Regions from separate parts of the Vibrio ostreae genome, predicted to be linked through region 1. Evidence: riboswitches for the same ligand, from Rfam matches in the RefSeq annotation. Region 1 holds a riboswitch; the other holds the start of a gene.
What was found. A riboswitch is a leader RNA that binds a small molecule or an ion and turns the genes downstream of it on or off. The one in region 1 is predicted to bind lysine.
Positions count from the first base shown of each region.

Region 2: another riboswitch for lysine. It lies ahead of KNV97_RS09395 (Na+/H+ antiporter NhaC family protein); the one in region 1 lies ahead of lysC (lysine-sensitive aspartokinase 3).

Region 1 covers NZ_CP076643.1:2,387,039-2,391,620, reverse strand. Annotated here, with positions in the region: gene metH (methionine synthase) at 1-1,045, shown strand, start outside; gene lysC (lysine-sensitive aspartokinase 3) at 1,125-2,474, opposite strand; lysine riboswitch at 2,581-2,758, opposite strand; gene KNV97_RS17060 (pyridoxal-phosphate-dependent aminotransferase family protein) at 2,935-4,056, shown strand; gene KNV97_RS17055 (PglL family O-oligosaccharyltransferase) at 4,113-4,582, opposite strand, start outside.
Region 2 covers NZ_CP076643.1:708,238-712,819, reverse strand. Annotated here, with positions in the region: gene KNV97_RS09400 (sigma-54 interaction domain-containing protein) at 214-1,083, shown strand; gene KNV97_RS09395 (Na+/H+ antiporter NhaC family protein) at 1,246-2,832, opposite strand; lysine riboswitch at 2,944-3,127, opposite strand; gene KNV97_RS09390 (H-NS family histone-like protein) at 3,535-3,939, shown strand; gene KNV97_RS09385 (inosine/guanosine kinase) at 4,271-4,582, opposite strand, start outside.

The DNA of each region.
Region 1 (4,582 bases):
CTTTATCGAAAAGCTGAATCTGGATTACGAGCGTACTCGTGATCAGCACGCGCGTAAGACGCCGAAAAGCCGTCCGGTCACGCTGCAAGAAGCACGCGCCAATAAAGCGCCGATCGACTGGGACAGCTACACGCCGCCGGTCCCGGCTAAACCGGGTGTGCATGTATTTGACGATTTTGATATTGCTACGCTGCGTCAGTACATCGACTGGACTCCGTTCTTTATGACCTGGTCTCTGATGGGCAAATACCCGGCGATTCTCGAGCATGAAGAGGTGGGGGAAGAAGCGCAGCGTCTGTTTAAAGATGCCAACGATCTGCTCGATCGGGTTGAACGCGAAGACCTGCTTAAAGCGAGCGGCATGTGTGCCTTGTTCCCGGCCGCCAGTATTGGTGATGATATTGAAGTCTACACCGATGAGTCGCGCAGCGAGGTGGCGCATGTGCTGTATAACCTGCGTCAGCAAACCCTGAAGCCGAAAGGCGCTAACTACTGTCTGGCTGATTACATTGCGCCGAAAGAGAGTGGTAAGCAGGACTGGATTGGTGCGTTTGCGGTGACCGGTGGTATCGGTGAGCGTGAGCTGGCGGATCTGTACAAGGCGCAGGGCGACGATTACAACGCGATCATGATTCAGGCGGTGGCGGATCGTCTGGCGGAAGCATTTGCTGAATGCCTGCATGAAAAAGTGCGTAAGGAAATCTGGGGTTATGCAGCCGATGAAAACCTGTCTAACGACGAGCTGATTCGTGAGAAATACCAGGGTATTCGTCCGGCACCGGGTTATCCGGCCTGTCCGGAGCACACCGAGAAAGGCACGCTATGGGAAATGCTCAACGTCGAGCAGACCATTGGTATGTCGCTGACTACCAGTTATGCGATGTGGCCGGGCGCTTCAGTGTCGGGCTGGTACTTCTCGCATCCGGACTCGCGTTACTTTGCTATTGCACAGATTCAGGATGATCAGGTCCAGAGTTACGCCGAGCGTAAGGGCTGGGACAACCTGGAAGCGGAAAAATGGCTCGGTCCGAATATTAACGGCTGATAAACGCCAGCCAACAAAAAGGTCACCCGAGGGTGACCTTTTTAATGCCTGAAACTCACTACTTGGCACTGGCAGAGCATTAACCTTCAAACAGCTCCTGGTGCAGAGTCTGGATGACGTTCTTCGCGACCGGTGCGTCAACCAGGAAGCACAGGTTGTGATCGCTCGCGCCGTAACAGATCATGCGCAGGTTGAAGTCACCCAGGGTGCTGAACACTTGCTTAGCGTAACCTTTGGTTTCCATCTGGTTACCGATCAGAGCAACCAGACACAGGTTGTGTTCGACTTCTACCGTACAAAGTTGTTCTAGCTCTTCACGTGCGGCCTGATGCAGTTCCGGTGCGCCGCCTGACGTATCGGTTTTATCCAGAGTCAGGGAAACACTGATTTCTGAAGTCGTGATCAAATCAACCGAGATCTTATATTTCGCCAGCACTTCAAACACTTTGGCCAGGAAACCGTAGGCATGGAACATCTTGTCGCTGCGCAGGGTCACCATGGTTTGGTTGCAACGCAGTGCCAGAGCACGGAATTGTGGTGATTCTTCCACTTGCTGACGAATCCAGGTCCCGCCTTTTTCCGGTTCTTTCGATGAACCGACGAACACAGGAATACCGTGACGAATCGCCGGTACCAGCGTTGAAGGATGAAGAATTTTGGCACCGAAGTTGGCCATTTCTGACGCTTCGCTGAAAGTGATTTCCGGAATCGGTGATGCTTTTGGTGCGATACGCGGGTCAGTGGTGTAAATGCCCGGTACGTCGGTCCAGATCTCAAGGCCTGAAGCCTGAACCGCTTCGGCGATCAGCGCCGCTGAGTAGTCACTGCCGCCACGGCCGAGAGTGGTGGTATTGCCTTGCTCATCGGAACCGATAAAACCTTGTGTGACGACAACCTGATTCTCACACAGAGGAATCAGTTTCTCTTGCGCCAGACGTTTCACTTCTTCGACTTGTGCTTCAGCTTTACCATAGTTGTCATCGGTACGCAGCACTTCACGGATGTCAAAACGCACCGCGTCAACCCCGCGTTCACGCATCAGTTGAGCCAGGATATGAGTCGACATCAGTTCACCGCATGCGACCAGATGGTCGGTCAGCTTTTTACTCGACTGGAACGATGCCGCTTCTGCTGCGCTCGCGACGCTGTCGAGAATAGCGTGTACTTCTTTCTCAACCTTAACCGGCTCCGCCAGTTGGTCGATAATGGCGTTGTGAATGTCTGCCAGTTCTTTGACTACAGCCAAGCGACGCTCTGCGTCCTGGACACCGTTCGCCAGTTCAACCAGCAGGTTTGTCACGCCCGAGCATGCACTGCTCACCACAAGTTTGGTTTGTGGATTGTTCTCGATAATGGCAGAGCAACGGCTCATGGCTTCAAAATTTGCAACGCTTGTTCCGCCAAACTTGGCGACATTGAATGCTCTCACGGCATTTCTCCCAGAATTCCAGAAATAAAAATGGTTGGTATTCCAACATCCGATGTTTGAAGAGAGTGTTCTTTAGAGCAAAAAAGAGGTGAGACTATGAAAAGATGACCTCAGAAGCTCTTCATCAGCTCGGGGCCAATGACAGTTGAAGGGATTCAGCCCAGTCAACCGACAAATCAAAACCACAATTAAGATTTGTCTCGGCACTACTCCCCCTGAATATTTTGTTTTGGAGTTGAGGCTCCACAAAATATCTGCCTGGGCAGTGCTCCTCTTCTGCTAAATAGCTCACACATTGAACGGGTTTATGCCGTTAATGTCAATTGTAAATTCTGCTTGCGGACAAAATAATTATTCACTGCGCATGTGACAGGTTCGACCTCTCGACTTATGGCCAATTGTGATAGGGCATAATTTGCATTAGTCTTGATATTTCATCCCCCCAACGCATGGAGCCAACATGACTATTCGCAGTTTTATTCCACCACACCGCATTCTGATGGGCCCGGGGCCTTCTGATATTTCACCTCAGGTGCTGCAGGCGTTGAGTCGTCCGACCGTCGGTCACCTTGATCCGCTGTTTATCACCATGATGGACGAACTCAAACAACTGCTTAAATATGCGTTTCAGACCGAGAACGAATTTACCATTGCTGTCTCGGCGCCGGGCAGTGCCGGTATGGAAGCCTGTTTCGTCAATCTGGTCGAGCCGGGTGACAAAGTGATTGTGTGCCGTAACGGCGTGTTTGGTGAGCGCATGCGTGAAAACGTGCTGCGCTGCGGTGGTGAAGTGGTACTGGTGGATGATGAATGGGGGACGCCAGTCTCGGTAGATAAAGTGGCCGCCGCTATCGAACAGAATCCGGATGCGAAAATTTTGGCCTTTGTGCATGCTGAAACCTCGACCGGTGCCTGCAGCGACGCCAAAGCGCTCGGCCAGCTTGCCAAGCGACACAGTATGCTGACGATTGTTGATGCCGTCACCTCGCTCGGTGGTGTACCTCTGCTGGTGGATGAATGGCAGCTGGATGCGGTCTATTCCGGCAGTCAGAAATGTCTGTCGTGCGTACCCGGTCTCTCGCCGCTGACGTTTTCTGCGCTGGCGATTGAAAAAATTCAGACCCGCACGGCACCGGTTCAGAGCTGGTTCTTGGATCAAAGCCTGGTGCTGGGTTACTGGAGCGGGCAGGGTAAGCGCAGCTACCACCATACGGCTCCGGTCAACAGCCTGTATGCACTGCATGAAGCACTGCTGGTCCTGAAAAATGAAGGGCTGGAGAATGCCTGGGCGCGACACAGTAAGATGCACCAGAAATTAAAAGCAGGTTTAGAGACGCTTGGGCTGAGCTTTGTGGTGGATGAAGCAAGCCGCCTGCCGCAACTGAATGCGGTTTATATTCCTGAAGGCGTTGATGATGCAGCGGTGCGCCGTTATCTGCTGCAAGAGTACAACCTGGAAATCGGTGCTGGCCTGGGCGCGCTGGCGGGTAAAGCGTGGCGAATCGGCTTGATGGGTTATGGCGCCCGTTCTGAAAATATTGCCTTGTGTCTGAAAGCACTACAAGAAGCGCTGCAGCGTTGATTGTCGCGACATGAGATCCAGATAGAGTAAAGGTGGCGCAAGGCCACCTTTTTTGATCACTGGTTAGCAGGCTCAGGTAAAGAGTCTAAAGCCCTGCGTAGCTGGCTGTGACCGAGATCAGCGGATGAGGTGCTGGACGCAGTCTGAGATAGCGCTTCAGACGGGGCCCGGTATTGAATCTGACTGAAATCCTTGCCCGGAAACAGGAAACTGGCTTCGGCGCGGATTTGTTCGGCCCGGCTGTTATCGCCCAGCCCCTGATAGGCCAGGATCAGATTGCTGTAAAACGCCGGGCGCGGTTTGTGTCTGATAATGTCCAGCGACCAGTCAATGTACGGCTGGATATACTCAGGTTTGTCTTGTGCCAGACCTATATTGAGGTAAGTGCTGTACACATCCCAGTCGAAGCGGTCACGCCATACAACAGGGTTAGTGACGTTATCCAGCAGGGCCGGATTACGCGGCTTGGAGTGCTCAAACTGCATCAGAACGTAGTTAGTGTGCAGCGCGCTGAGCATATAAAACC
Region 2 (4,582 bases), 1.7 Mb from region 1:
AATAACCGTTGCACAGCAATTACCTTCACAAAAAAACGTGTCTGAGCGATAGCTTTCTCATATATAAGACAGCCAATCGCTCCCTAATTAGCCCAGAAGCACTAGGGTTATATGGAGTCTTGTTTAACAAGGTACGAAGCTGTGAGCACCCATGTCGATGTGTTATGCCCGAATGATTATAAAACTCTGGAGCTGATTGGCAGTAGCTCGAGTATGGCAGATATACGCAACAAAATCTCCAAATACGCCGCCAGCGATGCCGAAGTACTGATCCAGGGTGAAACCGGGGTGGGTAAAGGGTTGTGTGCCAAACTGATTCACTCACTGTCCGCACGAGCCCAGTATCCGTTTATTGAGGTCAATTGTGGCTCCATAGCCAGTGGTCTGATCGCGTCCGAACTGTTTGGCCATCAAAAAGGCGCCTTTACCGGCGCTATTGCCGACCACATTGGTTATATCCAGCGTTCCAATCACGGCACCCTGTTTTTGGATGAGATCGGAGATATGCCCTCTGATTTGCAGATTCATCTGCTGCACTTTATTGAATCTAAAAAAATGCAACGTCTGGGGTCTGACAGTTCGGTATCCGTTGACTGTCGTATCATTGCGGCCAGTCACGTCGATCTCAAACACGACATCATTCAGGGCGGTTTCCGAGAGGACTTGTATTACCGACTCAATATCTTGCCGCTGTATATTCCGGCATTAAGAGAACGTAAGGCAGATATTCCTGATTATGCCCAGTATTTCCTCAACTTATTGAGCGACGGCAAGAAAAAACACCTCAGTAAAGCCGTGGTCGACTATCTGACCCGCCACTCATGGCCAGGGAATGTGCGTGAGCTCAGAAATGTCATTCAGCGTGCAATTATCATGTGCGGAGACAAAAACATCACCATTGCGGATTTGGGGCTTGAAATTGCAGATCGGCAAATGCTACCGGCATCGGACACGATTGATTCTGATTACCTGCTGCAGGTCATCAGTGACCACAAGCATAATATGAGTGCTGCAGCGCGCTATATGGGAATATCACGTACGACACTTTATCGACTATTAAAGAAATATAATTTGCAGAAATAGGCGTTTTGGCGCCTGCTCTGAGTCATGCCGGGTTATACCGCCTTCAGTGACCATCTCAACACAAATAAAAAACTCCGCGCTTGCGGAGTTTTTTATCAACCGGGCCAGTTTTTATAATCCAGCTCAGGCTTACCAAACAGCCACCTGGTTATCAGACGGTTATCAGGCCGTTTTCAGGCTCGCCATTTTGGCACGGGATAGCGTCACAAAGGCAAAACAGACCGCAATAAATACCGCCGTTGCTGCCGCCAGAGACAGGAATACCGATGCTGTCATACCCAGTACGACATACCCAATCGCCGAAACACCCGCTACAGCCAGTGAGTAAGGCAGCTGAGTCGAAACGTGGTCGATATGGTTACAGCGCGCGCCGGTAGAAGAAAGAATCGTGGTGTCTGAAATTGGAGAACAGTGATCGCCAAATACAGAACCGGCCAAAACCGCACTCAGCATCGGCAGCATTAATGCAATGTCTGTCGCACCGGCCATATCACCGGCAATCGGTAACATGATACCGAAGGTACCCCATGATGTACCCGTTGCGAATGCCATGATGCCCGAAAGCACAAACAGGATGACCGGCAACCACTGCGAATCGATATTCCCCTGCACCAGAGACGACAGGTAAGCACCGGTCTTCATATCACCGATCACCGCACCAATCGTCCAGGCAAAGATAAGAATCAGGATGGCACCAAACATCGACTTTGCGCCAACCCACAGTGTCGCGCCAATTTCGCTGATCGCAATCCCCTGCTTCACGACGGTAAACAGAGCGACTGCTAGGCCAACCAAGCCGCCATATATCAGTGATGTACCGACATTCGTGTTCTCGAAAGCACCCAAGATATTGAACGCAGTACCCTGTTCTGACAATGATTGACCACCGGTCCACAACATCGCGCCAATCGTGGCGATAACCAGCGCCACAATCGGAAAAATAAGGTCAGACACTTTTCCATTTTCACTTTCACGAATATCCAGTTCATCATTCAGATCGCGAGCCTGGGCATCCGCATCGGAACCTTTACCCATAGATGCGGCAATTTCGTGCTTGCGCATCGGGCCGATATCCATCTGGAACCAGACCACGACAAACACCATGATTAAGGCAAAAATCGCGTAGAAGTTCATCGGTACCAGACGCAGATAAGCACCCAGCGGAGAATAGTCACTAATACCGTGAGAGACCAGGATACCACTGATAATGGTCATGATATAAGCGCCCCAGCTTGAAGCTGGCATAACAACACACATAGGGGCTGCGGTCGAATCAAGAATGTACGCCAGCTTTGAGCGCGATACATTAAAACGATCAGTCACAGGACGCGAGATAGAACCAACAGCGAGGCTGTTAAAGTAATCATCAACGAAGATGAATACGCCCAGAAATGCCGCCAGCAACTTAGCACCACGTTTGCTTTTAACCCGGACCTGGGCCCACTCGGCAAACGCACGGGTACCACCTGAGAGAGACAACAGCGCCGTCATCATGCCAAGCAGCAGAAGAAATCCGACGATACTCATATTCCAGGTGTTCAGTCCGCCGTCTTCGACAAAAACGTTTGAGACTTTTTCACCGATGTAACTCAATGCTCCACCCACTGAATAATCAGCCAGTAAAAGCGCACCCAATATAATACCGACACCCAGTGAAACCAGAACACGGCGTGTTACGATCGCCAGCGTCAATGCCACCAAAGGCGGAAGTACAGAAAACGGTGAGGTAGCAAAATCAATTAAATTCATGATCTTCAAAAACCAGTAATAAATGGCTAGAGATCTACTGCAGACAAACTACACGAACTAACGCGTAACTTATGTTGAACTAAGCGAAAGGGAAGCGAACACTTCACCCAACCCTACAGTAGCGCTCCATAGTTTAAGGAAAAAATAGACTATGGCAGTGTTGTCCCTATTCGCTGACAACCCCAGCCAGACGCATTGACAGGCGTGCTGACTTCGGCGATATCACCTTTTGTCATAACTCACTGGCATCACCCTAATCATGACTACTTATCGATATCGCGCCTCTACATCGAAACCAGGACAAACATCTCTGTTAAGCAGTTGTAACAGATTCTCATCCCGAACTTCGCATCAGGTGCGCGCTATTGTACTTATGATAATTATCAATGCAACACATCCTGTTACTCAATTTTGATCACAAAATGTTGAAATCCATTTCATTGCTGAGACCCATTTCATACAATTATGCAATGAATATCACTTCGCTTATTTGCGTTTGTGCGATAAATTGCTCCTTTTAACCAATTCAGCGAATAAAACCATAAATAAGATAAGGGTGAAGCGGGAGTAATAAATTGCCCACGGCGCAGTTATTTTATTTTTACAAATATTTTTCTTAATATTACACTTTCATTGTTGCCAGAATAAATCGCTGGGTTTACTATTGAACTGTTAAAAGAATTTATTTCATAGGAATCGGTAATGTCGGAAATTACAAAAACTCTGTTGAATATTCGCAGCCTTCGTGCGTACGCTCGTGAATTGACTGTTGAACAACTAGAAGAAGCACTGGATAAATTATCTACTGTTGTTGAAGAACGCAAAGAAGCGGAAGAAGAAGAACGTGCAGCACGTGAAGCTCAAGAGGCTAAATTAGCCGCTATCGCTGAGCAAATTGCAAAAGACGGCATTGATGTTGATGCTCTTATTACTGCACTTGCTGGTGAAACTAAAACAAAAACGAAAGGCAAACGTGCTCCTCGCCCAGCTAAGTATAAATACATGGACAACGGTGTAGAAAAGACTTGGACAGGCCAAGGTCGTACTCCATCGGTTATCCAACAAGCTCTGGACGAAGGTAAATCTCTCGAAGACTTCGCACTTTAATAGCTTATCTTTTAATAAGGCTCCCATATGGGGGCCTTTTTTTCTATTGATATAAATATTTATGCGCTACAGAATGAGCATGAAACCGCTTACAGATTTAACACAGGTCGCCGTTAGATTTTGTTACAGATAAGTGGCTTAAACAATAAACGACATGCTTTCCATAATTTAACTCAATAACCAATAAAGGCATCAACTCAAAATCAGCAAGCAGCGCTGTTGTTGATTTTTATCCCGCAGGTAAATAAAAAGCACTACCAAATTGGCAGTGCTTACAGATACGTATCAAGTTTATTGCCGCAATCAAGCCTAGCTCACTGATGAGCCGCGATTAACGTTCCCAGTATGCTTCTTCCAGGCTATCTTCACGCTCAGGCAGACCACGAGACAAGCGCGGCGAGTGCTGAACCAGGACTTCATAGCTTACTCGGTTGGAATATTTACACACCTGAGAGAAAGACGAATAAGTCAAAAACTCGTGCTGATGCTTGCTGGAGTTAGGAACGTTCTCTTTATGATACTTATTTGCAGCCATATCGTGTAACAACGCCGACAGCGCCGCATCCCCTGCTCCATTGGTATTTTTTATTTTCTCCGGCCCCCCCATATAAGGCGCAATATGAGAATAAATACGCAGCGGATT